Regions from separate parts of the Hymenobacter taeanensis genome, predicted to be linked through region 2. Evidence: riboswitches for the same ligand, from Rfam matches in the RefSeq annotation. Region 2 holds a riboswitch; each other region holds the start of a gene.

Region 1 (9,744 bases), 2.3 Mb from region 2:
CGGCTCGGGCAGCAGGGTGCTGGCATCGGCATCGGAGGTTAGGGGAGCGGCGATGCGCACGGCGTCAAACGCCTGCTGCAGGTCGGCCCGGATGTCTTCAAAGTGCTCAATACCCACCGACAGGCGCAGCAGCGTAGGCGTTACACCCGCTGAAATCTGTTCCTGCTCGGAGAGCTGCTGGTGCGTGGTGGCCGAGGGCTGGATGATGAGCGTTTTGGCGTCGCCTACGTTGGCCAGATGGCTGATGAGCTTCAGGTTATTAATGAACTCGGTAGCGGTTTCCTTGCTGCCTTTGATGGCGAAGGTGAGCACCCCGCCGTAGCCGCGCTTCAGGTATTTCTGGGCCAGCTTATGGTAGGGGCTGCTGGCTAGGCCAGGGTAGTTCACGGCCTCTACTTGTGGGTGCTGCTCCAGCCAGGTAGCCACGCGCAGAGCGTTTTCTACGGTGCGCTCTACGCGCAGGCTCAGCGTTTCAAGGCCCTGAATCAGCAGGAATGAGTTGAATGGGCTCTGCGACGGACCAAAGTCGCGCAGGCCTTCCACGCGGGCCCGAATGATGAAGGCAATGTTGCCGAAGGGGCCGTTCTTGCCGAATACATCATTAAAGACCAAGCCGTGGTACCCTTCGGAGGGCTCCGTAAACTGCGGGAACTTGCCGTTGCCGAAGTCATACTTGCCACCGTCTACAATTACGCCCCCAATACTGGTGCCGTGGCCGCCAATCCATTTCGTGGCCGACTCTACCACAATGTGGGCGCCGTGCTCCAGGGGGCGGAACAAATAGCCACCCGCGCCAAATGTATTGTCCACGATGAGCGGCAGGTCGTGCTTATCGGCAATGGCGGCAATGCGCTCGAAGTCAGGAATGCTGAAGCTCGGGTTGCCGATGGTTTCCAGGTAAATGGCCTTGGTGTTCTCGTCGATCAGCTTCTCGAACTGCTCGGGCTGGTCGCCGTCGGCAAAGCGTACTTCAATGCCCAGGCGCTTGAACGCTACCTTAAACTGGTTGTAGGTGCCACCATACAGGTGCGAAGTAGCCACAAAGTTGTCGCCGGCCTGCAGAATGTTGTTGAGGGCAATAAACTGCGCCGCCTGCCCCGATGATACCGCCAACGCCGCCACGCCACCTTCGAGCGCGGCAATGCGCTGCTCAAATACGTCGGTGGTGGGGTTCATCAGGCGGGTGTAAATGTTGCCAAACTCCTTCAGGGCAAACAGATTAGCGCCATGTTCCGCGTTCTTGAAAACGTAAGAGGTGGTTTGGTACAGTGGCACGGCGCGGGCACCAGTTACGGGGTCAGGCTGCTGGCCGGCGTGGAGTTGAAGCGTCTCGAAGTGGAAGTTTGGCGTTGACATGACGGTCTGGTCTGTAAGGAGTTATCGTAGGAAGAGGAGAAAGCAAATGCTCGGGTGTAGTGGCCACGATGAGGCGTAGCGGAAACCGCTCAAAACCCGCTAGATACAGCGGTTAGGATGCGGTGGGGCCCAGCGAGGTGGCCTAGGTGGCGCAACCAGTCGGGGGCAATATCAGGAAGAGGAGGGAGGAGTTGTGAGGAGTCGGCTTACAGGCAGCGACTAGCTACAGCAACAACAAGCGCTACAACAGCAGCGCATTCGCATTCGCGCGGCAACGTGAGCGGCCACCAGTGCGGTGGGGGCAACACAAAAAACCATCGGCGAGACGGCATGCAGCAAGGCAGCCGGGGCAGATGGGTTCACAAGGGCGAAAGCGAGGGTGTTTTCCATGGCACTCTGAGTTATATGCCCCGCCAGCAAAAGCTGGTCGGGCAGGAATTGGCACCTTTCGCGCGGTCGAAGGTTGCCAGCGGGTCAGGGAGCCTGTTCTCTCGCCGCTTCTGTATAAATCCTATGAAAACTACTCTGCCGCGAGCAGAGGAGTACCGTGTTGGTGTTGCAAATGTATAGCCGGTTTTGATATTTGCAATAGGTTGGCAAAATATTTTTTTTTCAGTAGGCAGTAGTGGTTCATGCCTGCCGTTGAATAATAGGCATATGGCGTAAGTGTTTAAAAATGAGCTTAGATAGATAGCAAAGGCTATGTGGCAAGCAAAGAAAACTGTGTGCTGTAGCAGTTGTAATGGCGGCGTACTTTCGGAAACCGCGTCAATACTTCTTGGATAGCACTCGGAATTTGCAGCCCTTAGCGCACGAAAAAAGCCACCTTAATACAAAGTGGCTTTTTGTATAATTCTAATAAGTCAGAGTGGCTTACAGCTTGGGTAGTGTTAAGACCTGGCCTACCTCAATATGGTCGGGGTTAGAGCCAATGGTGCTCTTGTTGGCATCATAAATCTGGTGCCACTTGGCGGCATCACCGTAGTGGTGCTTGGCAATTTTGGAGAGCGAGTCGCCGCTTACTACGGTGTACGTGTCGCCTTGGGTAGCGGTGGGCTGAGCAGCCGCTTGGTTGCTGTTACCGAAAAAATCAGTAGCGCCACCAGCTGCTGGTTTGTTAGCGGGTTCTACTGGTTTTTTATCGCCATCATTAGAAAGGAAATCGAACAGTCCCATATCGAATGCAAGTTTAGAGTGAGGGGGAAAGGGCCGGCTATCAAGCAGATGCAGTGAACCGATACCAGGGTCTTACGCCTGAGCTCACAATAAGTTGTATGGCTACAGTTGAGCTTACACCAAAGGCGAACATCTTGGTAAAGGCCACCGTAGAAGCGCTGTAGCTGAACTTTCTCCATGGGCCGTACCCTACGTGTTGCAGGCCTTTTCACTTATCTCCCTATTCTCATGAAAACTCAATCTCTCACCCTGCGCTATCTGGCCAGCCTGCTTATGCTGCTCGCCATGTTTACTACTTCTTGCGGTAGCAATGAAGGCAAAGTAGAAGGCGTAAATATGCTTTACGGCAAAGACAGCAAGGTCTGGAAAACGGATAAAGAGCTGGACGCGAGCGGCGACAAAGTGAAGCAAACCGACGCTCAGGAAGATGAGCGGATTACGTTCTTCGCCAACGGCCAGTATAACATGACCTCGCCCAATGGTGCCACTAATGGCAAGTACACCTTCGACCAGACCGGTAAAACCATCACCATGACGCCCGATGGTGGTGCCGAGAGCAACACCTTCAGCGTAGTTACCCTCACCGATGATAAGCTGACGCTGAAAGCGCCTAACGGGGCTGAGCTGCGCCTCGAAAACGAGTAGCCCGAAGGCTACGCCTAAAGATGCTAGAAAGCCCTTCTGCTGTTAAGTAGAAGGGCTTTTCTATGCCTTATGTAGCTCAGCAGGAGGGAGGTTTTGCCGAATGAGTGGTTCTTATTCAAATCTATTCTTTCACCGGCAAGCAGCCAGCGGTACCCTGCCGCTGCATAATTCCCTTCTTCTTCTACTATGGAACGCTATAACAACCTTAACAAACAGTACATCAACGGCCACTGGAAAGATGGCAGCGAAGATGACCGCATTCAGGACATCAATCCTTTCGACAACTCCGTGTTACTCGATATTAGGTGTGCTGGTCTGGGCGAGCTGGACGAGGCCTACGAAGCGGCTCACCAAGCCGCCAAAACCTGGAGCGCCACCCTGCCCCAGGAGCGCCGCGACATTCTGCTGAAAGCCGCCGCCATTCTGGAGGCTCGCAAAGATGAATTTGCTGAATGGATTGCGAAAGAAGCGGGCGGTGCCCACGCGAAAGGTGAGATAGAAGTAATGCTGGCCCGCGAGGTTATTCTGGAAGCCTCCTCATTTCCCAGCCGTATGCACGGCCAGATTCTGGCCTCCAGCACCCCGGGCAAGGAGAGCCGGGTGTACCGCAAGCCACTGGGCGTAATTGGCATTATCAGCCCCTGGAACTTCCCGGTGCACCTTTCCATGCGGTCCATTGCTCCTGCCCTGGCTTGCGGCAATACCATTGTGGTAAAGCCCGCCTCACAAACGCCCGCTACGGGTGGTACGCTGCTAGCCAAACTATTTGAGGAGGCGGGGGTGCCGGCCGGCGTATTCAACGTGGTGGTAGGCAAGTCGTCGGTTATCGGCGACCCGTTTGTGCAACACCCCATCCCCAAAATGATTTCCTTCACGGGCTCCACGCCGGTAGGCCAGAACATTGGCAAGCTGGCCGGCGAAGGCCTGAAGAAAGTAGCTCTGGAACTGGGCGGCAACAACGTGTTCATCGTGCTGGAGGATGCCGATATCGACCAGGCCGTGGCCGGGGGCATGATGGGCAAGTTCATGCACCAGGGTCAGATTTGCATGGCCATAAACCGTTTCCTGGTGCACGAAAAGGTATATGATGAATTCCGCGACAAGCTGGTGGCCCGCACCAAAGAGCTAAAAGTGGGCGACCCGCTGCAGCGCGAAACCGACATCGGTCCTCTCATTGATGAGAAGCAGGTAAAGCGCATTCAGAAGGATGTGGAGGAAAGCATTGCCCAGGGTGCTAAGCTGGAGTTTGGTGGCCAGGCTGAGGGGGCAGTGCTCTACCCCACGGTGCTTTCCCAGGTGCGCAACGATATGCCCATCGCCCAGAATGAAATCTTTGGCCCCGTCGCCGCTCTCATTCCTTTCAAGGACGATGAGGAGATGCTGCGCCTGGCCAACGAGCTGAACTTTGGCCTGAGCGGTGCCCTGCATACCCGCAACGTGGAGCGCGGCGTGCAGCTGGCCCGGCAGGTAGAAACCGGCATGATTCACGTGAACGACCAAAGCGTGAACGACGAGCCCAACGCGCCCTTCGGCGGCGAAAAGGAATCGGGCATGGGCCGCTTCGGGGGAGAGTGGGTAATTGAGGAAATGACCCGGGTGCAGTGGGTAACTGTGCAGCACACCCCACGGGAGTATCCTATTTAACGCTGCTGCTTGATAGTAGAAATTAAAGAGCCCGTCATGTTGAGCTTGTCGAAGCATGACGGGCTTTTATGATTAAGCCAAACTGTGTCTAGGCCAGTGGTCCGCGCTCAGCATCAGTGCAGAATTTCTTGGGCTTGCTTCTTGCCGAAGATACGGGTGATCCAGCGGGGTAGGAAGATGGCGCCCAAAACCAAATAGAGGTAATACGTCACGATGCGGTAGAGCAGCACCATAAAGTTGGTCATGGTGGGGGTGCCGATGAACTTGCCGAAGAAGGTAGGGAAGGCGCCCTCGGCAATGCCGGCTCCGCCGGGCGTAATGGCAATCAGCAGAATAACCTTATACGTGAGGTTACGCCCGAAAATCAGCCAGAACTCCGCCCACGTAACGTCAATAAACGCCGAAATAAGGCAGCCAATAACCAGGTAGCGCGCCGTCCAGACGAAGGCCGTGCTCAGTGATGCTCGCAGCCAGTAGGCCAGTCCGTTGCCGCGCAACTGCGCCGAGGCCAGCACCAGCTCGTTACCGTGCTGGTACGCCTTATTGCGCCAGCGCCGCAAGCCCGCAATAGAAAACAGCTTAATAAACAGCCGACGCACCGACCGGGGGTTTACGAAGATGGCGTACACCATGAGAAAGGCGTACGCCGACACGAATACGTAGCTCGCAATAAAGGCCACCCGCAGCGTAGCCACTAGGCCACCCTGCAGCGCCTCGTGGGGGTACAGGGCATCACCCCCAATAAGTACCACCAGCGGCACCGCCAATACATAGTAGAGGTTGTCGAGCATGGCCGTAGCCATAATGTAGGCCACTGACTTGCCCAACGGAATGCCCTCTTTGTGCAGCAGTACCGGCGCAACGGCCGTTCCACCCACCGCCGATGGCAGTACGCACGACGAAAATTCCCAGATCATAATCACCTCGAGGCTGGCGCGCCAGCTCAGTACTTTCTGGGTGAGGTAGCGGATGCGGTACACGTAGCCCGCGTCGCGGGCCACCAGCACCACGGCCATAAGCAGCAGCCACACGGGCTTGGCATTGGCCAGGGGGGCCAGGTCGCCGGGCTTGTAGCTGCGCCAGAACATGAAGCCCACCACGCTCAGCCCAATGAGAACCGGCAGAATGATCCGAGAGGGGCGAAGCTTATGGAGCAGCTGCTGTTCCTCGTTCTGCGGTTCCGTGAGCTGGGGCATGGGCAAAAGGACTTAGGTGGGCGGGTAAAGGTACGGATTAGTGTAAGCGAGGATATTAAAGTGCCGTTAATTGCAGACCGGCCGGTTAATAGCAGGAACCTGCGCAAATCGTTTTTTCCGTGCCGAATGTCATAACCTTCCTGTTCGCTCACGAACCGGTCGAGCGGAAAACCCGTACCTTTGCCTGTTGTACGCAGCCAGGGTCGGGTAGATGCTAACCTTTTACCTAACCTACCTGTTGAACTGCTATATATCTTTCCTTTGCCTTTGCGCTCTATGATTGTCGAACCTGGTGAATTGCTGGCGGCCATTGACTCGCCCAACGACCTGAAAAAACTCAGTCCCGACCAATTGGTGCAGCTGAGCCAGGAGCTCCGACAGTTTATTATCGACTCGGTTTCGATTTACGGGGGGCATTTCGGGGCTTCGCTGGGCGTAGTGGAGCTGACGGTAGCGCTACACTACGTCTTTAACACCCCCTACGACCAACTGGTGTGGGACGTAGGCCACCAGGCGTACGGTCACAAAATCCTGACGGGCCGCCGCGAGCGGTTCCCGACCAACCGCCGCTACAATGGCATGTCGGGTTTTCCCAAGCGCAGCGAAAGCGAGTACGATGCCTTCGGCGTAGGCCACAGCAGCACCAGCATTGGTGCAGCCCTGGGCATGGCCGTAGCTTCAGACTATAAAGGCGAGTTCGACCGGCAGCACATTGCCGTGATTGGTGATGGGGCCATGACGGCCGGCATGGCCTTTGAGGCCCTGAACCACGCCGGGGTGGAGAAATCCAACCTGCTGGTTATCCTCAACGATAACTGCATGAGCATTGACCCCAACGTGGGCGCGCTCAAGGAGTACCTCACCGACATTACCACTTCCCGCACCTATAATAAGGTGCGCGATGAGCTGTGGAACGTGCTGGGCAAGCTCTCGAAGTTCGGCCCCAACCCGCAGCAGATTGCCCGCCGCGTAGAGCAGGCCATGAAGGCTACACTGCTGAAGCAAGGCAATCTGTTTGAGGCGCTGAACTTCCGCTACTTTGGCCCCGTGGATGGCCATGATGTGCAGCACCTTGCTACCATCCTCAACGACCTTAAGAGCATTCCCGGCCCTAAGCTTCTGCACTGCGTAACGGTGAAGGGCAAAGGCTACGCGCTGGCCGAGAAGGACCAGACCCTGTGGCACGCGCCCGGTCTGTTCGACAAAGTAACTGGCGAAATCCACAAGAAGACCTACGACAAACCTCAGGCACCCAAGTACCAGGATGTGTTTGGCGAAACGCTGGTAGAGCTTGCCGAGCAGAACGACAAAATCATGGGCGTGACGCCGGCCATGCCCTCTGGCTCGTCGCTGAACATCATGATGAAGGCCATGCCTGACCGCGCTTTTGACGTGGGCATTGCCGAGCAGCACGCCGTAACTTTCTCCGCTGGCCTAGCCACGCAGGGGTTGGTACCGTTCTGCAACATTTACTCCTCATTTATGCAGCGCGCCTACGACCAGGTGGTGCACGACGTGGCGCTGCAGAACCTGCACGTGGTTTTTTGCCTCGACCGGGCCGGTTTTGCCGGCGCCGACGGCCCCACGCACCACGGCTGCTATGACCTGGCCTACATGCGCTGCATCCCCAACATGGTGGTGTCGGCGCCCATGAACGAGGAGGAGTTGCGCAACCTGATGTACACCGCTACCCTACCCGAAAACGCTGGGCCGTTCAGCATTCGCTACCCCCGCGGCGAAGGCGTGATGCCGGAGTGGCGCAAGCCTCTCAAGAAGCTAACCATCGGCACGGGCCGCGTAGTGCGCGAGGGCGAGGGTGTAGCCGTGCTCAGTATCGGTCACATCGGCAACTACGCCGTGAAAGCCACCCAAAAGCTCGCGGCAGAAGGCCTCAACCCTGGCCACTACGACATGCGCTTCTGCAAGCCACTGGATGAGGAAATGCTCCACAACATTGCTCGTCAGTACAAAGCCATTGTAACCGTTGAAGACGGCTGCTTACCCGGAGGCTTTGGGGCCGCCGTGCTAGAGTTCCTTGCCGACCATGGTTATAGCCTCCCCGTCAAGCGCCTCGGTATTCCTGACCGCATCGTCGAGCACGGCTCCCAAGATGAGCTTTACAAAGAGTGCGGTTTCGATGCCGATGGCATTGCCGCTGCCCTCCGCGAAATGGCTGGTAAAGTAGCCGCCAACGCGCCGGTAGAAAAAGTGCTCTTGTAAACTGCCAGGCCAGTATTGCCACAAAAAGCCCCACCGGATGTATCCGGTGGGGCTTTTTGTGTACTGATAGGTTTACAACCCTCAGAGTGGCCTAGCCACTTTATTCTAGTTCTGCCCGCAGCGTGTGCAGCTCTTGGGTCATTTGCTCAATGAGTTGCTGGAGTAGTTTGGCAGCTTCAGCTACCATGCTGGGGATGATGGTGTCATCGAAGGCGGCGTGCCAGGAGTCGAGGGTGGTGATGAGGGGCAGGAGGCGGTTGACTTGCAGATGCTCCAGGCTGGGCTTTAGCTTGTGAGTAGCCGACCGCAGTGCTACAACGTCGTGTGCAGTGGCAGCAGCTTGCAGTTCCTGCACGGCTTCTGTACAGCCCTCAATGAATGATTCCAGCATCAGGACTGTGAACGAGGCATCGCCCTGACCAATCTTGCGCACAATATCCAGGTTGTAGAATGGCAGGGTATCGGCCTCGTTGGGCTCCGTGCCAACGGTAGCTTCTGTTAACAGAGCCTCCTGGGCGGCTTCGGGCAGAATCCAGCGGCACAGCATCTTCAGGAGGTCGTCTTCCTGGAAAGGTTTGGGCAGGTAGTCGTTCATGCCGGCCTCCAGGCATTTCTCCCGCTCTCCTTTAATGGCGTTGGCCGTTAGCGCAATGATGGGCGTGGTAAAGTTCAGCTCCTGACGCAGATACGCAGTAGCCTCCAGGCCATTCATAATGGGCATCTGCACGTCCATGAGCACGGCCGCAAAAGGCTGCTGCTGCACTAGCTCCACGGCTATGGCCCCGTTTTCAGCCTCTACCACTTCCAGCCCGGCATTACGTAGGAAGCCTTTGGCAATCTGACGGTTGAAGTTGTTGTCTTCTACCAGCAGAATGCGCTGGTTCCGGAGCTGCTCCCGAATGCTGGCCGTAACAAGGGTTTTTTGGGGCAGATCTTCGGGGGCGCCAATGGACAAGCGGAGCGTAAAGTTGCTGTGAGTGCCCTCGTGCTTCTGGCTGTCAATGCTGATTTCGCCGCCCATCAGGTGCACCAGTTGGCGACTAATGCTTAAGCCTAGGCCAGTGCCCCCAAACTTGCGGGTCACGGACGAGTCTTCCTGACTGAACTCATTGAAAATATCCTCCAGGTACTCGGCATCAATGCCAATACCCGTGTCAGCCACCAAGAAGCGGAGGTCAACGTAGGTTTCAGTGGCTTGCTCCAGCGTGCACGAAACAGTGACGGAGCCCTTTTCCGTGAACTTCACGGAGTTGCCAGCGAGGTTCAGCAGCACCTGCGTAATGCGGTATGGGTCGCCGAGCAATACCGTAGGGATGCGCTCATCGGCCTGGGTGTGAAAGGATAAGCCCTTTTCCTCAGCTTTAAAGTGCAGGCTTTGCTCAATCTGGTGAAGCAGCCCCGTGATGCTAAAGCCAATGTTCTCAATGAGTAGCTGGCTGGCCCCAATTTTCGACAGGTCCAGAATATCATTCAGAATCACCAGCAGGTTTTCGCCGGAGGTGGCAAT
Region 2 (9,744 bases):
TCGGGCCTGCGCCGGGGGGCGCTGGCCTGCGTGGCCCTCAATACCTGCTCCCTGGCCTTCGCGGAGGCAGAGCGCTACATTCCACAGCTCATTGACCGCCTCGATGGGGTACTGGCGGAGCTAGGCCTGTTGCAGGACGATATTATCATTCGGATGACCGGCTGCCCCAACGGCTGTGCCCGCCCATACCTGGGCGAGATTGGGCTGGTAGGCCGGGCCGTGGGCCGCTACAACCTCTACCTGGGGGCCGGCTTCAACGGGGAGCGAATGAACAAGCTCTACAAGGAGATGTTGGACGAAGACGGCATTGTGGAAACCCTCACGCCCCTGCTCCAAGACTACGCCCAACACCGCCAGCCGCAGGAGCGGTTCGGTGACTTTGTCATTCGGCAGGGCTACGTGCAGCCGACTACCCACGGGCTGAATTTCCACGTCTAGGCCTATCCTGGCGCTCAGCTGACGCACTATCCTGACCACCGAACTCCGCCTTAAGCACAAATAAATCAGTGCTTTTGTCTATTTTACCTTTCACAACCTCTCTACCGTGCTATGAACACAGCCGAAACTACCGTTCCCAGCGTGCCTGACATAGTGCCCGCCGCCAGCGGTTCTAACCGACTGTTTCCCATCTTCTTGAAGATGGAGCAGCTGCACGTTTTGTTGGTGGGCGGCGGCAACGTAGGCCACGAGAAGTTAGCGGCCATCCTTGCTAATAGCCCGGCCACGGCCGTGACGGTGGTAGCCACGTATTTTTCAGATCAGCTCCTGGAGCTGGCGGCGAGGCACCCGGCCGTGCAGCTGCGCGAGCAGGCCTACCAAACCACCGACCTCGTTGGCCACGACCTGGTACTTGTGGCCACCGACGATAAGGAGCTGAACCTGCGCATAAAGGCCGATGCTAACCGCCAGCGCCTGCTCTGCAACGTGGCCGACACGCCCGCTGCCTGCGACTTTTACCTGGGCTCTATTGTGCAGAAAGGCGACCTGAAAATAGCCATCAGCACCAACGGCAAGTCACCGACCATTGCTAAGCGCCTGCGGGAAATGCTGACCTCCGCCCTCCCCGATGAGTTGCACGAGGTGCTCCAGCGCATGTCCGTGATTCGGGACAAAGTGGGCGGCGACTTCGCCCACAAGGTAAAGTCGCTGAATGCCGTAACGGCCGAGCTTACCGGCGGCCCAACGTATGAGTCGCCGGCGGCGGCGCAGTGGCGGCGCCGGGCTACGGGGGCCCTGCTGGCCTTTGCGGGCTTGCTGGTCTTCAACATCCTCTCCTACTACATCACCTGGAACCAGGTATGGGGCGTGGCCACCAACGCTAAGATGTTCTACATTTTCGTGGCCATTGGGTTTGGAGCGCAGCTGATTGACGGGCTGCTGGGCATGGGTTACGGCGTGGTAACGGCCATCAGTTTGATGAGCATGAACATTGCCCCCGCAGCCGTGAGTGCCAGCATTCACACCGCCGAAATGTTTGCCAGCGGCGCCTCGGGCTACCACCACTACCGCTTTGGCAACGTGAACAAGCGCTTGTTCAAAGCCCTCATCATCCCGGGGGTACTTGGGGCCATTACGGGGGCTTATTTGCTGTCGAAGTTCGGCGAAACATACGCGGGGTACGTGAAGCCTCTCCTGGCGGCCTACCTGCTGCTGCTGGGTATCCGTATTATTTCCAAAGCCTTTTCCAAGCCCGGCCCACGCAAGAAGCACAAGAAGCTAGGCCTGTTGGCTGCCGCCGGAGGCTTCCTTGACTCCTTCGGCGGGGGCGGCTGGGGCCCCCTTGTTACAAGCACGCTCATTGCCGGTGGCCGAACGCCGCAGTATGTCATTGGCTCAGTGAGCGTCACGGAGTTCTTCGTGACGTTTGCCAGCGCCGTTACCTTCTTCGCTACGCTGGGCATTTCGCACTGGCAGGTTATTCTGGGCCTCATTGTGGGCGGCGTAGCGGCGGCTCCTTTTGCCGCCCGCCTGGCCGGCCGCATTCCGGTGCGCTGGATGTTCGTGGGCGTGGGCCTGATGGTAATTATCTGGAGCCTGTGGGCGCTACGGAAGCTGTTTATGTAGCTTCTGTAGTGCCTAACTATCAATAAACAGACACGCCCCGCTAATCAGCAGGGCGTGTCTGTTTATTGATACTGTTTCTAGTTTAAACTTTCTCGGTTGTGAGTGTAGCCAAACAGCTGAACTGATACCCACAAAAAAGCCGGACCTGGTCCGGCTTTTTGCACTTGGCACTTCTGACTAATCTAGGCCACTTGCCGCTCCACTTCAGCACGCAGCTTACTGTGCTTTTTGCCATAGCCGAAGTAGATAGCCAGCCCAATAGCCAGCCATACGGCCAGGCGCAACCAGGTTTCCCAGGGCAGGGCCACCATCATCACCAGGCAGGTCAGGATGCCGAGAATAGGCACCAGAGGTACCAGGGGGGTGCGGAAAGAACGCGGGGCGTTGGGCTCTTTCTTGCGCATAATCAGCACGCCCAGGCACACCATCACGAAGGCCAGCAATGTGCCAATGCTCGTCATTTCGCCCACTACTGAAATCGGCACGAAGCCCGCGAAAAGCGCAATAAACAGGCCTAGCAGCAGGCTAGACTGCAGCGGCGTACGGAAGGTGGTATGAATGCGCGCAAATATGGGCGGCAGCAGCCCATCTTTTGCCATGGAGAAAAACACGCGGGTCTGGCCCAGCAAATCCACCAGAATTACGGAAGTGTAGCCAATGATAATAGCCAGAATTACAGCCGATGACAGCCAGGCGTAGGGCGTTTTTTCAATGGCAATGGCCACGGGCGCGGCGCTGCCCTTGAACTCGGTATAGTTGGCTAGGCCAGTCATCACGTGCCCGAACAGCACGAATAGAATGGTGCAGACAACCAAGGAGCCAATGATACCGATGGGCATGTTGCGCTGCGGATTCTTGGTTTCCTGGGCCATGGTAGCCACAATATCAAAGCCAATGAACACGAAGAACACTACGCCGGCACCGCGGAGAATGCCGCTCCAGCCAAACTCACCAAACGTGCCCGTATTCTGCGGGATGTAGGGATGGTAGTTGGCCGGATCAATGTACTGCCAGCCTAGGGCAATAAATACCAATACTACTGCCACCTTGAGCGTTACAACCAGCCCATTAAACCACGCCGAGCCCTTGGTGCCCCGAATAATGATGAGCGTAATGAGCGCCACAATCAGCATGGCCGGCACATTCACGTAGCCGTGCACCAGGCTCCCGTCGGCCAGCTTGGCGGTTTCAAACGGCGACATCACCAACTGCGGTGGCAAATGAATACCCGACTTGTCGAGGAACTTCAGCAGGTACTGCGACCAGCTGATGGCTACCGTGGCGGCGCCTACGGAGTATTCCAGCACCAGGTCCCAGCCAATAATCCAGGCAAATAGCTCGCCCATGGTAGCGTAGGCGTACGTGTAGGCCGAGCCTGACACGGGCACCATGGAGGCAAACTCAGCGTAGCAAAGCGCTGAAAACGCGCAGCCAATGGCCGCCACAATGAATGAGAGCGTAATGGCCGGACCGGTATTGTTGGCGGCGGCGATGCCAGTGAGCGAGAACAGACCAGCCCCAATGATTACCCCAATACCAATGGTAATTAGGTTGAAGCCATTCAGACTTCGCTTTAGGGTGTTAGCGCCCGTTTCGGCCGCTTCCTGCCGCAGCAGTTCCAGAGATTTTTTAAGCATAAAAAGTGAATGCCAGCGCACGGCTGGCCGGTGAGGTAAAGGGGCTGGTTGTGGGGTGCCGGCCGGTGGCGTACACAGGAGCAGCTCAGTAACACAAGGCGTTTGGCTTATCACGCCCCCGCCGAAACGGGTGGTGCCAACCGACACGGTGCCGGAGCAGCCGGCACAACCAGAAAAAAACGGGAGGGAAAAACGCTACCGCGGCTTAAGCGGCTTGCGCGTTAACGCGATACAGGCAAACGGGCTGCGGGTTCAACAGCAACAACACCCACCGCAACAACAGGCTTGCTCAACGGTGGGCACACCGAAGCAGGCAGCGGAAACTACAAAACGGGCAGTACGGCAGGGGCGAAAATCCACGGCAACTTGTTTTTATATGGTCAGGAATTGGCACCGTTCCGGCAGTTGCGGATGGTTGCCGACGCTTCATCGAGCCTGTCTCTCAGCGCCTCTGTATAAAAACAATCCTTTGGTCGAAAAAGAATTGGTAGGGCAAAGGTACAACCAGCTAGTGCGCATTTACAAATGCTCCCAGGCAGTGGCCTAGGCCACTCCCACTACTTCAAACGGCGCCCGACAGCCAAACAACCAGAAGGTTTAAAAGGAAAATTGACTTTTTTTTATTTTTCAAAAAATCAGATAAAAAGGAAAGGTTGGCATTTGAGTTGCAAATACATCTCTCAGAAGCCCGGATGATGCATCTAAGCTTACTCCTGTTTCCACTCTCTGATTTAACAATACAAATACTGTCTTATGAAAAAGGTTCTTGTTCTTCTCGCTGCTTTCTCTTTCTCGGCTGGTATTGCTTCAGCCCAAACTGTTTCTGCCAAAGGCAAACACAAAGTAAAAACCGAGCAGGCTGGTAAAACCCAGAAAACGCCCGAGCAAAAGGCTGAGCAAAAAGCCAAACACTTGGCTAAGCAGCTAAACCTCTCGGCTGAGCAGACCCAAAAAGTGCGTCAGCTGCACCTTGCCCGCTACCAGGAAATGCAGGCAAACCGCGCCAAGTACGCCTCGGCCGGTAAGACTGATGCGCGCAAGCAGGAAATGAAGGCCGATAAGGCCAGCTACGAAGCTCAGCTGAAGCAAATTCTGAGTGCCGACCAGTACACTAAGTACGCTCAGCTTCGTGCCGATAAAGTTGAAAAGCACAAAGCTCAGCGCAAGGCTAAAAGCTAAACCGGCCTGACTCATTCTCCTAAGCCCCAACAAATTTGTTGGGGCTTTTTTTTGTGGCTTATCTACTGAATGGGCGCCGTATTTCTAACCACTAGCCCCTGCGCGCGTATTGCGCCTACATCGCTTCCCTTCTTCTCCCACGCCCGGCAAGATTTTGCCACTTGTACAACACATGGAAAAAGGACTTCACAAAGCCCTGAAAGCAACCGGATACGTAGCTGCTACCCTAGGTGGCGCGTTAGGCCTCTACTTAGTTTCCGCCGCGGTACTATCGCGCATTACGGTACCCAAGAAAAGCACCGACCCTCTGACCGACGTCGACATCTACATTTACTCTAATGGAGTGCACACGGACATTGTGGTGCCGGCGCGCAGCAAGTACATCGACTGGACGGAAACCATTCTGCTGAAAAACACGCAGTCGAACGACCCCTCTATGCAGTACATCGGGTTTGGGTGGGGCGACAAAGGCTTCTACCTCGACACGCCCACTTGGGCGGAGCTAAAGCCCAGCACGGCCTTTAAAGCCATGTTTTACCTCGGCACCTCGGCCATGCACACTACCTTCTATCAGGAGATGCATGAGAGCGAAGACTGCGTAAAAATCAGCATCAGCCACCACGACTACCGCAAGCTGATCCGGTATATTCAGGATAGCTTTAAGTACGATGCACAAGGCCAGCCCATGTACATTGAGGGCCACAGCTACGGCCGCGACGACTCGTTTTATGAAGCGCACCGCACTTACGGTTGGTTCTATACCTGCAATACCTGGGCGAACGATGCGCTGAAATACTGCGGACAGAAAGCCAGCCTCTGGACGCCCTTCGACAACGGCATCTTCTACCAGTACCGCAACTAGTGGCCCAGGCCCGGCCGCACGATCGTTCCTCACTACGATCAGTAGGGGAGTTCAATCGAGCAGGCGTCTAGGCGGTTTGCCCTTGCGCGCCCGCCGGCAACTCCCGAAAATACCGCATCCGGTAGCAGTTCATAGCCGTGTCGCCGAGCTGCTCCAAGAGCCGGTAGTTGGCCACTGCTCCCACCGCGGCCCCAATAACCGGCACTAATTGGGCCATTTTGGCCAGGTCAATGTAGTCGCGGTACTCTTGTTGAAACGTGCGCCAGTCAAACTCGTGCACATCAGCGGGCAAGGTATGGCGGTAGGCCTCCCAGTCGGCGAGTTGCCGGTACACCTCATTGCGGGTGTGCTGGCTGCTGAATGCCAACTGAAAAACGTGCAATAGATAAAGCCGCTCAGTGTAGTCCTGCACATCGTAGCCATACAAAGCCGCAATGTCGAAGAGCAGCTTCAGCTTGAGACTCAGCAAAAGGGGAAAATCGGCGAGGCCAAGCAGGAAGCCGCCCGCGCCGGTAATGGCCCCTTCGGCGGCGGCCGTGTTGCGGTAGTAGCGCACCCGTGTGCGTACGGCCGCTTCACGGTCTGCCAGAGGTGCAGCTTCTACGGGCTTGCGCGTGATGTAGGTAGAGCCGAACAACACCCCGCGCACCATCTGCTTTATGGCCACCGTTATGGCCTCGTGCACCCGATCGGGCAACAGCGCGTTCAGCCGTATCTGCACGCGGCGCGCCAGGCGGTTCAGTAGCGTGGGCTTCTGCTGCATTTTGCGCTGCCAGGCCCGCAGCTCGGTGTAGGCCAGTTGTTCGGTGGGCATCATGGCTCTGAAAGTAAGCAGATATGCCGAAAGCCCCGTGCCGGGCACGCTTAGCCTGCTGCCCAAGCCTAGGGCCCAACCCAACAAACGGCCGACAAAAGGAAACTGTCGGTGTGTTTGGGCAACTGATGGATTGGAGCCGACATGGAGCGGCCTTGGGTGGTAGCTTGCCCTCCGTTTCACTTTACTTTACTGTATGGTAATTTCTACCCCGCGCCTAGGCCCCCCGTTCTTGCTGCACCTCCTAATTTGGGGGGTGCTGATTACGCTGCTGGCTATGCAGCCGCAAGACCGTACCCAGGGAGCTGAATTTATCTTTGTGCAAACCAGCATGCTATTCATGTTGGCCCTGGTTTTCTACCTGAACGTGGGCTGGGCCGTACCGCGCTTGCTCTACGGCCGCCGCGTAGTGCCCTACCTGGCCTTTCTGGTAGCCGCCGTGCTGAGCATCTTGGTTGTGCACTGGGTGTTAGAGGAGAACTCATATAGCCAGCCTCAGCAGGAGCAGCAGGGGTCAGAGCCCCCACAGCCGGGGCAGCATGGCTCCGACTTCCGGCCCCACGGGCCGCCCCCCAATAACTTTGAGCGGGAATTTGGCCCCCGCCGCCCGATGCGCCAGCACCGGTTTGGGCTATTCAACCCCGCTATTTTTATTACCACTTTGCTGGCGCTAGGCCTGGGCACCAGCGTGGCGGCGGTGCAGCGGGGTCAGCGGGAAGCAGAAATGCGGCAGGCACTGGAGCAGGAAAAACTCACCACGGAGCTCTCATGGCTAAAGGCCCAAATCAACCCGCACTTCTTCTTCAACACACTTAACAACATCTACGCCCTCACCCTCATTGACGGCGACCGGGCTCGCGAAGCGTTGCACCGCCTCTCGCGCATGATGCGCTACGTGCTCTACGAAACCCAAACTGGCACCGCCCCGCTTAGCCAGGAGCTGCTTTTCGTGCGCGACTATATTGACCTGATGCAGCTGCGCCTTACCAACAATGTGCACGTAGAATACCATACGCCTGAGCCCCTGCACGAGGCGCCCATTGCCCCCATGATTCTGCTCACGTTCGTAGAAAACGCCTTTAAGCATGGTGTGAGTACGGTATCGCCGAGTTCCATTCGTATTCATATTCGGCAGCCTGATGCGCAAACTCTCGTGGCCACTATATACAACACGCTCTTTGAGGAGCGCCCCACTCCGCTTGATGAGAACCATGGCATTGGCTTAGTGAATACCAAGCGTAGGCTGGAGCTGCTCTACCCCGGCCGCCACTGCCTCACGGTTACCGAGCGCACCCCCGACAACGAATACCACATTCACCTGACTTTAACGCTGCTTTCATGACGATACTAAATTGTATTGCCGTTGATGACGAGCCCTTGGCCTTACAGCTGGTGGGCAGCTTTATCGAGAAAACGCCTTTTCTGCGCTTAATGTGCAGCTACAGCAGTGCAGTAGCTGCTCTAAAAGGCCTGCAACAGCAGGAAACTCCGGTTGATGTGCTGTTCCTGGACATTCAAATGCCCGACCTGAATGGGCTGGAGCTGGCCCGGGTGCTTGACCGCGGCCCGGGGCCCGGCCGGGGGCCGCGCGTTGTTTTCACCACGGCCTTCAACCAGTATGCCCTTGACGGCTACAAGGTTGATGCCCTCGACTATCTGCTGAAGCCATTCACCTACGAGGAGTTTCTGCGGGCTGCACACAAGGCGCAGCGCTACGCCGAAGCAGAGAAGCCCGCACCGGCAGTAACTGTTCCGGCTGTGCCCGCCGAAGATTACCTCTACCTGAAAGTGGAGTACCAGCTGGTACGCGTGCCCTATGCTGACATCCTATACATTGAGGGCCTGAAGGACTACATTAAAGTATACCGCCGCAGCGAGCCTAGGCCACTCCTTTCCCTCCAGAGCCTAAAAGCCCTGGAAGAGCGCCTGCCAAAGCAGTTTATGCGCATTCATCGCTCCTATATTGTAGCTCTCAACCACATAACCACCGTGGGCCGCGGCACCGTGCAAATTGCCAACGAAACCATTCCCATCAGCGAAGGCTACCGGGAGAGCTTCGATCAGTACATCCGCCGCTGGAAGTAACGTCCTACGTGGGCCTAAGTGCTTTTGGGTGACTTTAGGCGATAGATTCGCTCAATAATCTCCACCACTTTGAGGCCTTCTAGCGCATTGGTAGTGGCGTGGCTGCGCTTTTGCACCGTTTCCACTACGTTTTCAATTATGTGCACGTGGTTGGCGGCGCTGCCCTGGTATGGGCCATAATTGTTGGCGGGGTTCGTGGGGGGTAACTCGGGCAGCGTATAGTTTCGCAAGTGGCAATATTCCACTTTATCCATGTATTGCCCACCAATTTTAAGGCTGCCATGCTCAGCAATAACCGTAAGGGAGCTTTCCAGATTCTGGTCCCACACGGCAGTGCTGTAGTGCAGCGTGCCACTGCCGCCTCGCACCAGATCAAAGGTGACGAGACCAGAGTCCTCGAATTCGGTTAGCTCCTCGTGGTTGAAATCAAAGAAGCGCGCCCCGATATTCGTGATGTCACCGAAGACCCAATAAAGCAGGTCTACGAAATGGCTGAATTGAGTAAAGAGCGTGCCTCCATCCTGCTGCTGAGAGCCTTTCCAGCCGCCGGCGCAGTAGTAGCGGGCATCGCGGTTCCAGAAACAGTTGATTTGCACTAAGTACACCTGGCCTAGCTTCCCCTCTTGAACCAGCTGCTTAAGCCAGACGGCCGGCGGTGAGTACCGGTTCTGCATTACGCCAAATACCAAGCGGCCCGTTTGCTCAGCCATGCGCACCACCGCCTCAGCATCGTGGGTACGCAACGCAATGGGCTTCTCAATTACTACGTGCAGGCCATGCGTTAGGCCAGCTATAGCTTGTGGCACATGCTGGTAATTTGGTGTAGCTATAGTTAGCACATCAGCCTCACAGCCAGCCGCAAAACACTTTTCTAAAGATGTATAGAAAGGTATTTCCGGAAACTCCCCGGCCAGTTCCCCGGCCAGCTCAGGGCGCACATCAACTAAAGCGGCCAGTTGCGCACCCGGGTAGCGGGCCACTAACGCCGCATGCCGACGACCAATGTGGCCTACACCGCAAATGACGAAGCGAACAGGAGCAGAATCAGACAAGGTGGCGTAGGAAAAAGGCGGAGAGCACAACCGCAAGCTCCGAAAAATAGG
Region 3 (9,744 bases), 2.2 Mb from region 2:
AACGTTGCCTCGGCCGCCTTATCGAGGGGCTGGCGGGAGCGGGCCTTGGAAGCCGAGTCGAAGCGGGCGGCACGGTGGCCCGCCACCTTCAGCTTTTCGGCGGCACGGTCGGCAATGGTATCTAAGCGGCGGGCACCCTGGCTCACGGCTTCCTGCCGTTCCCGGGGCGTGCTGTCGCAGGCGGTGAGAGCAGAGGCCAGAAGGGCAGAGGCTGGCAGTAGGAAAAGAATAGCTCGTTTCATGCCGTAATGTACGCGTCAGAAGCAGGAATGGCTGCACAGCCCAGACCAGCCCGGCCGCGCAGCCATTGCCTGCGGGTGGTAAGAGAAAGATCAGGCTACTTCGCGAGTCGGAATGTAAAGGGCAGCTCGTGCTGCACTACCACCGCGCGGCCCCCAATGCGGGCGGGCAGCCACTGATTGGGAATAGCGCGGCACACGCGCAACGCTTCCTCATCGCAGCCTCCGCCAATGCCCAGCATCACCTTATGGTCTACGGCCCGGCCCAGGGTATCTACTACAAAAGCCACCACTACTTTACCCTGGATGTTCTTGCTCTGGGCCTGAGCAGGATAGTTAAGCTTGCTCATGAAGGGGGCCAATGCGGCATCGCCTCCCAAAAAAAGCGGTGGCTGAGTTAGGTGCTCCCGGTTCCAGGTGCCAGCTGTAGTTTGAACTGGGTAGGCCACATCATCGAAGTCGCGGAAAAACACGAGCTTCTTGGCCGTATGATCGTACTTCTGGGTAATCACCTGCCGACCGTCGCGGGTGTAGGAGTAGTATTCCCACACGCCTACTTTTTCGCCCTTTTCAAGCAGGCCGCTTTCCCATTCGTTCTTGCGCATTTTCTGAGCCTGTGCAGAGAACACGCCTAACAGCAAAGCAAGAACAAGGAGTGGTAATAGTTTTTTCATGCGAAATGAGTGGGATTTGGGGAGGGAAGAGCGCGGTCACTTTATTAGGCATTGATTCAACAGCAATTGAAATTAAATATTGGTATTATTATAATTATAGAAAAGCTCTTATCTACTGAATTTAGTATAGATGATGTGGAATTAAGGGTCTTTGGGTTGAAAAAAGGAGCCCGGCTTACTTTCGAAGGCGGCAGAACGAAATCCTTGATCGGGGAAATTTACAACTATATGTGTGAACCCCCAAGAGTAAGTGCTCACTTCTTACAAGCCGGGCTCGTCTAACTGGTCGCGCAGATCGCGCAGGCGGGTTTGTAGGCCAGGCCAGTTAGGGCACAAGTGCTCAAGGCGTTGCAGGGCCCGTAAGCTGCCCGCCACATCGCCAAGGTGCAGCAGCATAGTAGCTCGCCCTGACAGCGCCCCAAAGTGACGGGGCTCCAAACGCAGGGTCTGGCGGGCGTCATCGAGGGAGGCCCGGTACTCACCGCGCAGGTAATGGGCCGTTGCCCGTTTGTTCCAGCCCTCGGCATAATCGGGACTGGCGTCTATCAAAAACGAAAACTCCCGGATTGCCAGAGTATAGTCACCGGCCGCCATAGCCCGCATCCCCGACTCCAGATACTTATCCAGCAGCGGGTGCCCCGTCATCAACCAAATCTGCCAGATGCCATCCTGCAGTGCCTCAATTTCGGTGGGCGTGCTGGCTTCCCGCAGACGGGCAAAGAGGTCATCGAGGGTAGACAAGCGGTGAGGTTGTGAAAGGTGAAATTGTGAATATAAATGTCTTTACGTTACGCCAGGCAGGCGAAGGCAGTTGAATAACTTTTCACAATTTCACCCTTTATCACGACACCATTAAAACAGCGCCGCCGCTACCCGCCGGATGCTCTCCGACTTGCCCATGCTATAATAGTGTAGGCAGGGTACGCCATGAGCCATCAGCTCCTTGCTCTGGTTGATGCACCACTCAATCCCGATTTCGCGGGCCGCCGCGTTGTCAGGGGCTAATTGGACGGCATCAGCTAGTTCCTCAGGGAGGTTGAGGTAGAAGGAACGGGGCAGCATAGTAAGCTGGCTCTTGGTGGTCAGGGGTTTAAGGCCAGGAATAATGGGCACGGTAATGCCCGCGTTGCGGCAGCGCTTCTCGAAGTTGAAGAACTGCTCGTTGTCGAAGAACATCTGAGTAACGATGTACTCCGCGCCGCGGTCTACCTTGTGCTTAAGGTAGCGCAAATCGGCCCCGTAGTTCGGCGACTCAAAGTGCTTCTCGGGGTAGCCGGCCGTGCCAATGCAGAAGTTGGTGGCCCAGGTGTCGTCCTGCTCCTCATCCAGGTACTCGCCCTTGTTGAGGTTAGCTACCTGCCCAATGAGGTCGGCGGCGTAAGCGTGCCCGTCGGGGTCCGGCTTGAAGTGACCTTCACTTTTAATTGGGTCGCCGCGCAGGGCCAGCACGTTATCAATGCCGAGAAAGTGCAGGTCGATGAGCGCGTTTTCGGTTTCCTCCTTCGAGAAGCCCCCACAAATCAGGTGAGGCACCGTGTCCACATCGAAGCGGTTCTTGATGGCCGCGCAGATGCCTACCGTGCCGGGGCGCTTGCGCACGGTTTTCTTCTCCAGAAACCCGTTGGGATGCTGGCGGTACACGTACTCCTCGCGGTGATACGTCACGTCGATAAACGGCGGCTTGAACTCCATCAGGGGCTCAATATTCGAGAACAGGTTCTGGATGTTCTCGCCCTTTTTCGGGGGCAATACCTCGAAGGAAAACAGCGTCTTGCCGTCGGCGCGGGTCAGGTGTTCGGTTACTTTCATATAGCGGACCAACCAAAGGTTGACGGGTCGTTCTGGTAGGCGCCCCACCCCCCGGCCCCCTCTCCGAAAAAGGAGAGGGGGAGCCGAACGGACTTTTAGGTGATGGGGCAGTTGTTGGGTTACAGAGCAGATTTAATAGTTGCTATCACCTGGTCTGGTTCGTGCAGCACTTGGTTGTTGGAGAAGCGTAGAATTCTATAGCCGAGTTCCTGTAACAGGGCGGAGCGGCCAGTATCATAGTCTTGCTGGTCAGGCTGGTTGTGGATCTCTCCATCAACCTCCACAATCAGTTTAGAACTAAGGCTGACAAAATCAATGATGTAGCGGTCAATACTGTGCTGGCGTCGGAATTTGGTGCCAAGCTGCCCACCCCGTACTGCTTGCCATCGTGTTTCCTCTGCTTTCGTGGGCTCATGCCGCATGGCGCGACTCCTACCTTTCAAATTCAACTTACCGTACAGCCTTTTGTCTGCGGTGAAAATCTTGTCCTGGGACATAAGTCAAGTAGAAAGCTTAGCACGGTCTGTAATCGTCAGGCTCCCCCTCTCCTTTTTCGGAGAGGGGGCTAGGGGGTGGGGCGCCTCTAGAGCGCCGTCACGGGCACACTAGCAGGGTCGTAGTTTAGGTTGGGGGCCAGCCAGCGCTCCAGCTCTGGCAGCGGCATGTTCTTGCGCTCAGCAATGTCCTCTACCTGGTCCTTGCCGATGCGGCCGAGACCGAAGTAGCGGGAATCGGGGTGGGCGTAGTAGAGGCCACTTACCGAGGAAGCGGGATACATGGCCAGGTTCTCGGTGAGGCGGATGCCCGTGGTACTTTCAGCATCGAGGAGCTCAAACAGGGTGATTTTCTCGGTGTGGTCGGGGCAGCCGGGGTAGCCGGGCGCGGGGCGCACACCTCTGTATTTCTCCTGAATGAGGTCTTCGTTGGAAAGGTTCTCGGCGGGGTCGTAGCCCCAGAACTCCTCGCGCACCCGCTGATGCAGGCGCTCCGCAAAGGCCTCGGCGAGGCGGTCGGCCAGGGCTTTCACCATGATGCTGGAGTAGTCGTCGTGCTCCTGCTCGTACTTTTCCAGCAGCTTCTCAATGCCTAGGCCTGCCGTTACGGCAAACCCGCCGATGTAGTCTTCGCGGCCGGTTTCCTTGGGCGCCACAAAGTCAGAGAAGGCCAGGTTGGGCACGCCGGGGGCCTTCTCGCTCTGCTGGCGCAGGGTGAAGAACTCCGTCTGGATTTCCTGGCGGGTCTCATCCTTGAAAATCTGGATGGTATCGTGGCCGACGGTGTTGGCGGGCCAGAACCCCACTACGGCACGGGCCGTGAGCAGCTTCTCGTTGATGATTTGCTTCAGCAGCTTTTGGGCGTCGTTGAAGAGCTGGGTGGCGGCTTCGCCCACGTTCTCATCGGTGAGGATGCGGGGGTAGCGGCCCTTCAGTTCCCAGGTCTGGAAGAAGGGCGTCCAGTCGATGTATTCGGCCAGTTCGGCCAGCGGATAATCTTCCAGGGTTTTGGTGCCCAGGAAGCTCGGCTTCACAATGCGGCTGGTTTCCCAATCGGCTTTGAACCCGTTTTCACGAGCAGCTTCAATGGTGAGGTAGTTCTTCTCGCGCTGGCGGCCGGCATAGTCCTCACGGAGCTGGCGGTATTCCTCACGCACCGTGCGGGCGTACTCCACATCGGCGGTGCCGAGCAGGGCCGCGGCTACCCCTACCGAGCGGGAAGCGTCGTTTACGTGCACCACGGGGCCGGAGTAGTTGGGCGCAATTTTCACGGCGGCGTGCAAGCGAGAGGTGGTGGCGCCGCCAATGAGCAGCGGGGTGTTGAGGCCGCGCTTTTCCATTTCCTGGGCCACGTACACCATTTCATCTAGCGAAGGCGTGATGAGGCCGCTGAGACCAATCACGTCTACCTGCTGCTTCTGCGCTTCGTCCAGAATCTTCTCCAGGGGCACCATCACACCCAGGTCCACGATGTCGAAGTTGTTGCAGGCCAGTACTACGCCCACGATGTTCTTGCCGATGTCGTGCACGTCGCCTTTTACCGTGGCCAGCAGGATTTTACCGGCTGTTTGCCGGTCGCCGCTTTGCTTGTCGGCAAGCAGGTAAGGCTCCAGGTAGGCCACGGCCTTCTTCATCACGCGGGCCGATTTTACTACCTGAGGCAGGAACATTTTGCCCGCGCCAAACAGGTCACCCACCACGTTCATGCCGGCCATCAGGGGGCCTTCAATCACTTCGAGTGGCCTAGCTACTTGCTGGCGCACTTCCTCGGTGTCTTGGTCGATGAACTCCGTGATGCCTTTCACTAGGGCGTGCTGCAGGCGCTCCTTCACCGGCAGGCTGCGCCAGGCGTCGGCTACTACCTCCACTTTATCCTTCTGCTTTACCGTGTCGGCAAAGTCAACGAGACGCTCAGTAGCGTCGGGGCGACGGTTTAGCAGCACGTCTTCTACTAGCTCCAGCAGGTCCTTGGGCACTTCGTCGTACACGGCCAGCTGGCTGGGGTTTACGATACCCATGTCGAGGCCGGCCCGGATGGCGTGGTAGAGGAAGGCCGAGTGCATGGCTTCGCGCACTACGTCGTTGCCGCGGTAGGAGAAGCTGATGTTGCTGACGCCGCCGCTGGTGAGGGCGCCGGGCAGGTGTTGCTTGATCCAGCGAACGGCCTCGATGAAGTCCAGCGCGTAGTTGCGGTGCTCCTCCATGCCGGTGCCCACCGTCAGAATGTTAGGGTCGAAGATGATATCCTCGGCCGGGAAACCCACTTCGTTCACCAGGATATTATAGCTGCGCTGACAGATTTCGATGCGCTTCTCCAGCGTGTCAGCCTGTCCATTCTCATCGAAGGCCATCACCACCACGGCGGCGCCGTACTGACGCACCGTGCGGGCGCGCTCCTTGAAGGTCTCTTCGCCTTCCTTGAGCGAAATGGAGTTGACGATGCTCTTGCCCTGCACACACTTCAGTCCGGCTTCCAGCACGCTCCACTTCGAGGAGTCAATCATAATCGGCACCCGCGAAATGTCGGGCTCCGAGGCAATGAGGTTCAGGAAGGTGGTCATGGCCTGCTCCGAGTCGAGCATGCCTTCGTCCATGTTCACATCGATGACCTGGGCACCGCCCTCCACCTGGTCGCGGGCTACTTGCAGGGCAGCTTCGTAGTTGCCGGTCCGGATGAGGCGGGCGAAGGCGCGGGAGCCAGTCACGTTACACCGCTCGCCCACGTTCACGAAGAGGCTGTCGGGGTAGATGCCGAAGGGCTCTAGGCCACTCAGGCGGGTAGCTTTGGGTAGCTCGGGCAGCTTGCGCGGCTCATACTTATCAGCCAGACGGGCCAGCTCGCCAATGTGCTGGGGTGTGGTGCCGCAGCAGCCGCCCACCACCGTCACGAGGCTTTCCTTAAGGTAGTTTTCTACTACGCCCGCGAATTCCTGAGCCGACTCATCATAACCGCCAAATGCATTCGGCAAACCCGCATTCGGGTAGGCCGAGATGTGCACGTCGGCAATGCGGCTCAGTTCCTTGATGTACACCTGCAGCTGATCGGCGCCGAGGGCGCAGTTCAGGCCCACGCTCAGCAGGGGCAGGTGGCGGATGGAGTTCCAGAAGGCCTCCACCGTCTGCCCCGAAAGGGTACGGCCGGAAGCGTCGGTGATGGTGCCGGAAATCATGACGGGCACCACGCGGCCGCCTTCGTCGAAGAACTTCTGCACCGCGTACAGCGCCGCTTTAGCGTTCAGTGTGTCGAAGATGGTTTCGATGAGCAAAGCGTCGGAGCCGCCATCAATAAGGCCGCGCACCTGCTCGTGGTAGGCGGTGGCCAGCTCGTCAAACGTTACGGCCCGGAAGCCGGGGCGGTTTACGTCGGGGGAGAGGGAAGCGGTGCGGTTGGTGGGCCCAATGGCACCGGCCACGAACCGGGGCTTGTCGGGATTCTGGCGCGTAAACTCGTCGGCTACCTCTCGGGCAATGCGCGCCGACTCATAGTTGAGCTCGTACACGATATCCTCCAGGGCATAGTCAGCCTGCGCGATGGTGGTGCCGCTGAACGTATTGGTTTCCACCATATCGGCCCCGGCCGCGAAGTAATCGGCGTGGATGCCTTTGATGATATCAGGCCGCGTAATGCTCAGCAGGTCGTTGTTGCCACGCAGAGGCTTGGGATGATCGGCGAAGCGGGTGCCCCGGAAGTCAGCCTCTTCCAGCTTGTGGCGCTGAATCATGGTGCCCATGGCGCCATCCAGAATCAGGACGCGTTTGGCAAGTATATCGTGGAGCGGGGAGTCAGTGACGGTCGGCATATTGGCTCTTCAAGTAATTCGGCAGCGAAAAAGTGCCTATCCAGAGAGAGCCGTGCGAGAAGCGCGTCCTGTTCTTATCTTCTTCCAAAACCGCCAAAACGGTTTGAAAAGGGAATTAGCACCTTGTTTTATTTCAGGTTGCTAAGACGTCGTCGGGCCCAATCCCTCGGTCTTTCTGGATAAGTAACTCTGCGAAGATACAGCAGGAATCTTCAACTTTCAATTTGGGAGGCTGGGAACGTCATGCTTCGACAAGCGGACACCAGATGAAGCATGACGTTCTTATTGTTTGCTGTGCACACGGCCTGGTTAGGGGAAGCTAACTGTGGGAGAACTGCGCCGCCTTACTTCTGACGTGATGCCAGCACCTCGCGCACGGAGGTCCAGCGGAGCTCGGGGTACCGGTCGTTGTCCAGGGGCTGTAGTTTGGGGAGACCCGTGAACATGTTGTGGAGGTATTGCATGCCCTGCCAGGGCGGAAATACCTCGTTAGTGGCTGGCATGAGGGTGCGCGTGACCTTGATCATGCCAGCTAGGAACCCTAGGCCACCTGCTCGCAGCAAGCCAAACTTTTCACCGGTGGCCTCAGTAGCAGCTGCCTGCAGGTCTCGGATGGTGGCTACTTCGCCGGCCACGCGCAGGTAACGGGGCGTGGTAGAGTCAAGAGCCGCGAGGGCGGTAAAGGCGGCGGTATCTTCGGTGGTAGTGAAATCCAGGGGCTGATCGGGGTTGCCCCAGTAGAGCACCCTCTTGGGCCCAAACAGCACGACCGGCGCCTGCCCGGTCAGCAGGTCCGCGAACATACCGTTGAGGACGGACGTGGCCTGGAGAGGCAGCTCATTTAGCCGCTCATTAAACTCCCGGCGCAGGTCGAGGTTGCGGTTAGAGCCTTTCGGTAGCTTCGTGTAATCAATGGAATAGTCGGAGGGGATGAAGCGCGGCACGCCTGCTGCCACGGCCGCTTTTGCCAGCCGGGTCTGCATCCCCACAATCTCCTCGCGCAGCCCCGACAACGCCGAAACCACACAGCCGGCGCCAGCACTGGCCTCCGTCAGGGAAATAAGGCTGTTGTAGTCTACCTCAGTAAGGCTGGCTCCCAGCTGGCGCAGGGCAATAGCCTCCGGCTTAGAGCTGCTACCCGGCCGCACCAGGGCCTGCACAGTGGCGCCACGTTGCAGTAGGTGCTTGGCAATGCGAAAACCCAGGTCGCCGGTAGCGCCTGCTACTACAATGGTAGCAGGAGCTGACGTGGTACGGGGCTGGGGAGTAGTAGGTTCTGTCAAAATAGAGGAGGTAAAAGTTAAGTAAGAAAGGCCAGTCTGCCCATGGGGGTAAAGCCTGAAGCTGGTAATACAGCCGGGCATAACAGAAGGTTACTATGACTCAAGCAGCAAGCAGAGCACGTAGGCCACTTGGTTGGCGGTGAGCTACAGTTTAACAGGCTGCAACTATTGACAGACCCTCAGCATCTTAAAGAAAGAATAAAAATAAATGTAACCATGGTGGAAACATATATGTACCTACCCGAGTTGCTATGCGCTGAATCCGCACATAGCAGGTTCCTGTACATCGACTTCATCATGAATCACACTCCGCATCTTTTCTCGTCCGTTCAGGTGGGCGCCCTCACGCTGCCCAACCGTTTTGCCATGGCCCCCATGACCCGGAGCCGCGCCACTAACCCGGAAACCGTACCCACCGACTCGGTAATAAAGTACTACGTGCAGCGCGCTTCGGCGGGCCTGATCATCACGGAAGGTTCGCAGGTATCAGCTCAGGGCGTGGGTTACATCAATACCCCTGGTATTTATACCGAGGAGCAGGTAGCTGGCTGGAAGAAGGTAACTGACGCGGTGCATGCAGCCGGCGGCCGCATTTTCATTCAGCTTTGGCACGTAGGCCGCGTGTCGCATCCTTTCTTCCACAACGGCGAGCTGCCCGTAGGCCCCTCGGCCATCAAGCCTGAAGGAGCTAAGGCCTTCACCGGCCAGGGCTTTGAGGATGTACCTACGCCACGCGCCCTGGAGTTGAGTGAAATTCCGGGCGTTGTAGACCAGTTCCGCCAGGCGGCTCGCAACGCCAAGCTGGCCGGTTTTGATGGCGCCGAAATCCACGGCGCCAATGGCTACCTGCTCGATCAGTTCATTCAGGACGGTTCTAACCAGCGCACCGATGAGTACGGTGGCAGCGTAGAAAACCGCGCCCGCTTTACCTTGGAAGTGGTGAAGGCCGTGGTAGACGAGCTGGGCGCCGACCGCGTAGGTATCCGCCTCTCGCCCCAGGGCAGCAGCAGCATCAAGGACTCCGACCCGGTACGCACCTTCAGCTACGTAACAGAGCAGCTCAACCAGTTCAACCTGGCTTACCTGCACGTAATTGAGGCCCTGCCCGGTCACCCCATGGCCCAGCCCAGTGCCCCAGCCGTAGCTGCGCACCTGCGCAAAATCTTCAATGGCACCTTCATCCTAAACGGTGGCTACACTCAGGAAACTGCCGAAGAAGCCCTGGCCAACAACGAAGCCGATGTAATTGCTTTCGGTGTGCCGTTTATTGCCAACCCCGACCTAGTGGAGCGCTTCCGCAGCGGGGCCGCCCTCAACACCCCCGACCCCAGCACGTTCTACGTGCCCGGCGACAAAGGCTATATCGACTACCCCTCCCTGCAAGAACAGGGCGTAGACTTGAAGGAGCCCGTTGACTACCAGAATAACTAAGTAGCAGCTTCCTG

Evidence for each region. A riboswitch is a leader RNA that binds a small molecule or an ion and turns the genes downstream of it on or off. The one in region 2 is predicted to bind S-adenosylmethionine.
Region 1: another riboswitch for S-adenosylmethionine. It lies ahead of HMJ29_RS04595 (O-acetylhomoserine aminocarboxypropyltransferase/cysteine synthase family protein); the one in region 2 lies ahead of HMJ29_RS15405 (amino acid permease).
Region 3: another riboswitch for S-adenosylmethionine. It lies ahead of metH (methionine synthase); the one in region 2 lies ahead of HMJ29_RS15405 (amino acid permease).

Annotation. Positions count from the first base shown of each region.
Region 1 is NZ_CP053538.1:1,059,608-1,069,351, reverse strand. It holds gene HMJ29_RS04595 (O-acetylhomoserine aminocarboxypropyltransferase/cysteine synthase family protein) at 1-1,356, opposite strand, end outside; SAM riboswitch class I at 1,755-1,867, opposite strand; gene HMJ29_RS04590 (LysM peptidoglycan-binding domain-containing protein) at 2,230-2,532, opposite strand; gene HMJ29_RS04585 (lipocalin family protein) at 2,761-3,177, shown strand; gene HMJ29_RS04580 (aldehyde dehydrogenase family protein) at 3,364-4,821, shown strand; gene HMJ29_RS04575 (lysylphosphatidylglycerol synthase transmembrane domain-containing protein) at 4,935-6,017, opposite strand; gene dxs (1-deoxy-D-xylulose-5-phosphate synthase) at 6,294-8,237, shown strand; gene HMJ29_RS04565 (PAS domain S-box protein) at 8,338-9,744, opposite strand, start outside.
Region 2 is NZ_CP053538.1:3,664,179-3,673,922, reverse strand. It holds gene HMJ29_RS15415 (NADPH-dependent assimilatory sulfite reductase hemoprotein subunit) at 1-438, shown strand, start outside; gene HMJ29_RS20710 (TSUP family transporter) at 550-2,064, shown strand; gene HMJ29_RS15405 (amino acid permease) at 2,247-3,701, opposite strand; SAM riboswitch class I at 4,071-4,163, opposite strand; gene HMJ29_RS15400 (DUF4890 domain-containing protein) at 4,455-4,880, shown strand; gene HMJ29_RS15395 (TIGR02117 family protein) at 5,053-5,742, shown strand; gene HMJ29_RS15390 (EcsC family protein) at 5,810-6,559, opposite strand; gene HMJ29_RS15385 (sensor histidine kinase) at 6,753-7,898, shown strand; gene HMJ29_RS15380 (LytR/AlgR family response regulator transcription factor) at 7,895-8,641, shown strand; gene HMJ29_RS15375 (Gfo/Idh/MocA family protein) at 8,656-9,693, opposite strand.
Region 3 is NZ_CP053538.1:1,459,292-1,469,035, reverse strand. It holds gene HMJ29_RS06290 (hypothetical protein) at 1-242, opposite strand, end outside; gene HMJ29_RS06285 (energy transducer TonB) at 338-913, opposite strand; gene HMJ29_RS06280 (tetratricopeptide repeat protein) at 1,175-1,654, opposite strand; gene metF (methylenetetrahydrofolate reductase [NAD(P)H]) at 1,766-2,722, opposite strand; gene HMJ29_RS06270 (endonuclease domain-containing protein) at 2,842-3,219, opposite strand; gene metH (methionine synthase) at 3,306-7,016, opposite strand; SAM riboswitch class I at 7,088-7,202, opposite strand; gene HMJ29_RS06260 (NmrA family NAD(P)-binding protein) at 7,361-8,299, opposite strand; gene HMJ29_RS06255 (alkene reductase) at 8,597-9,730, shown strand.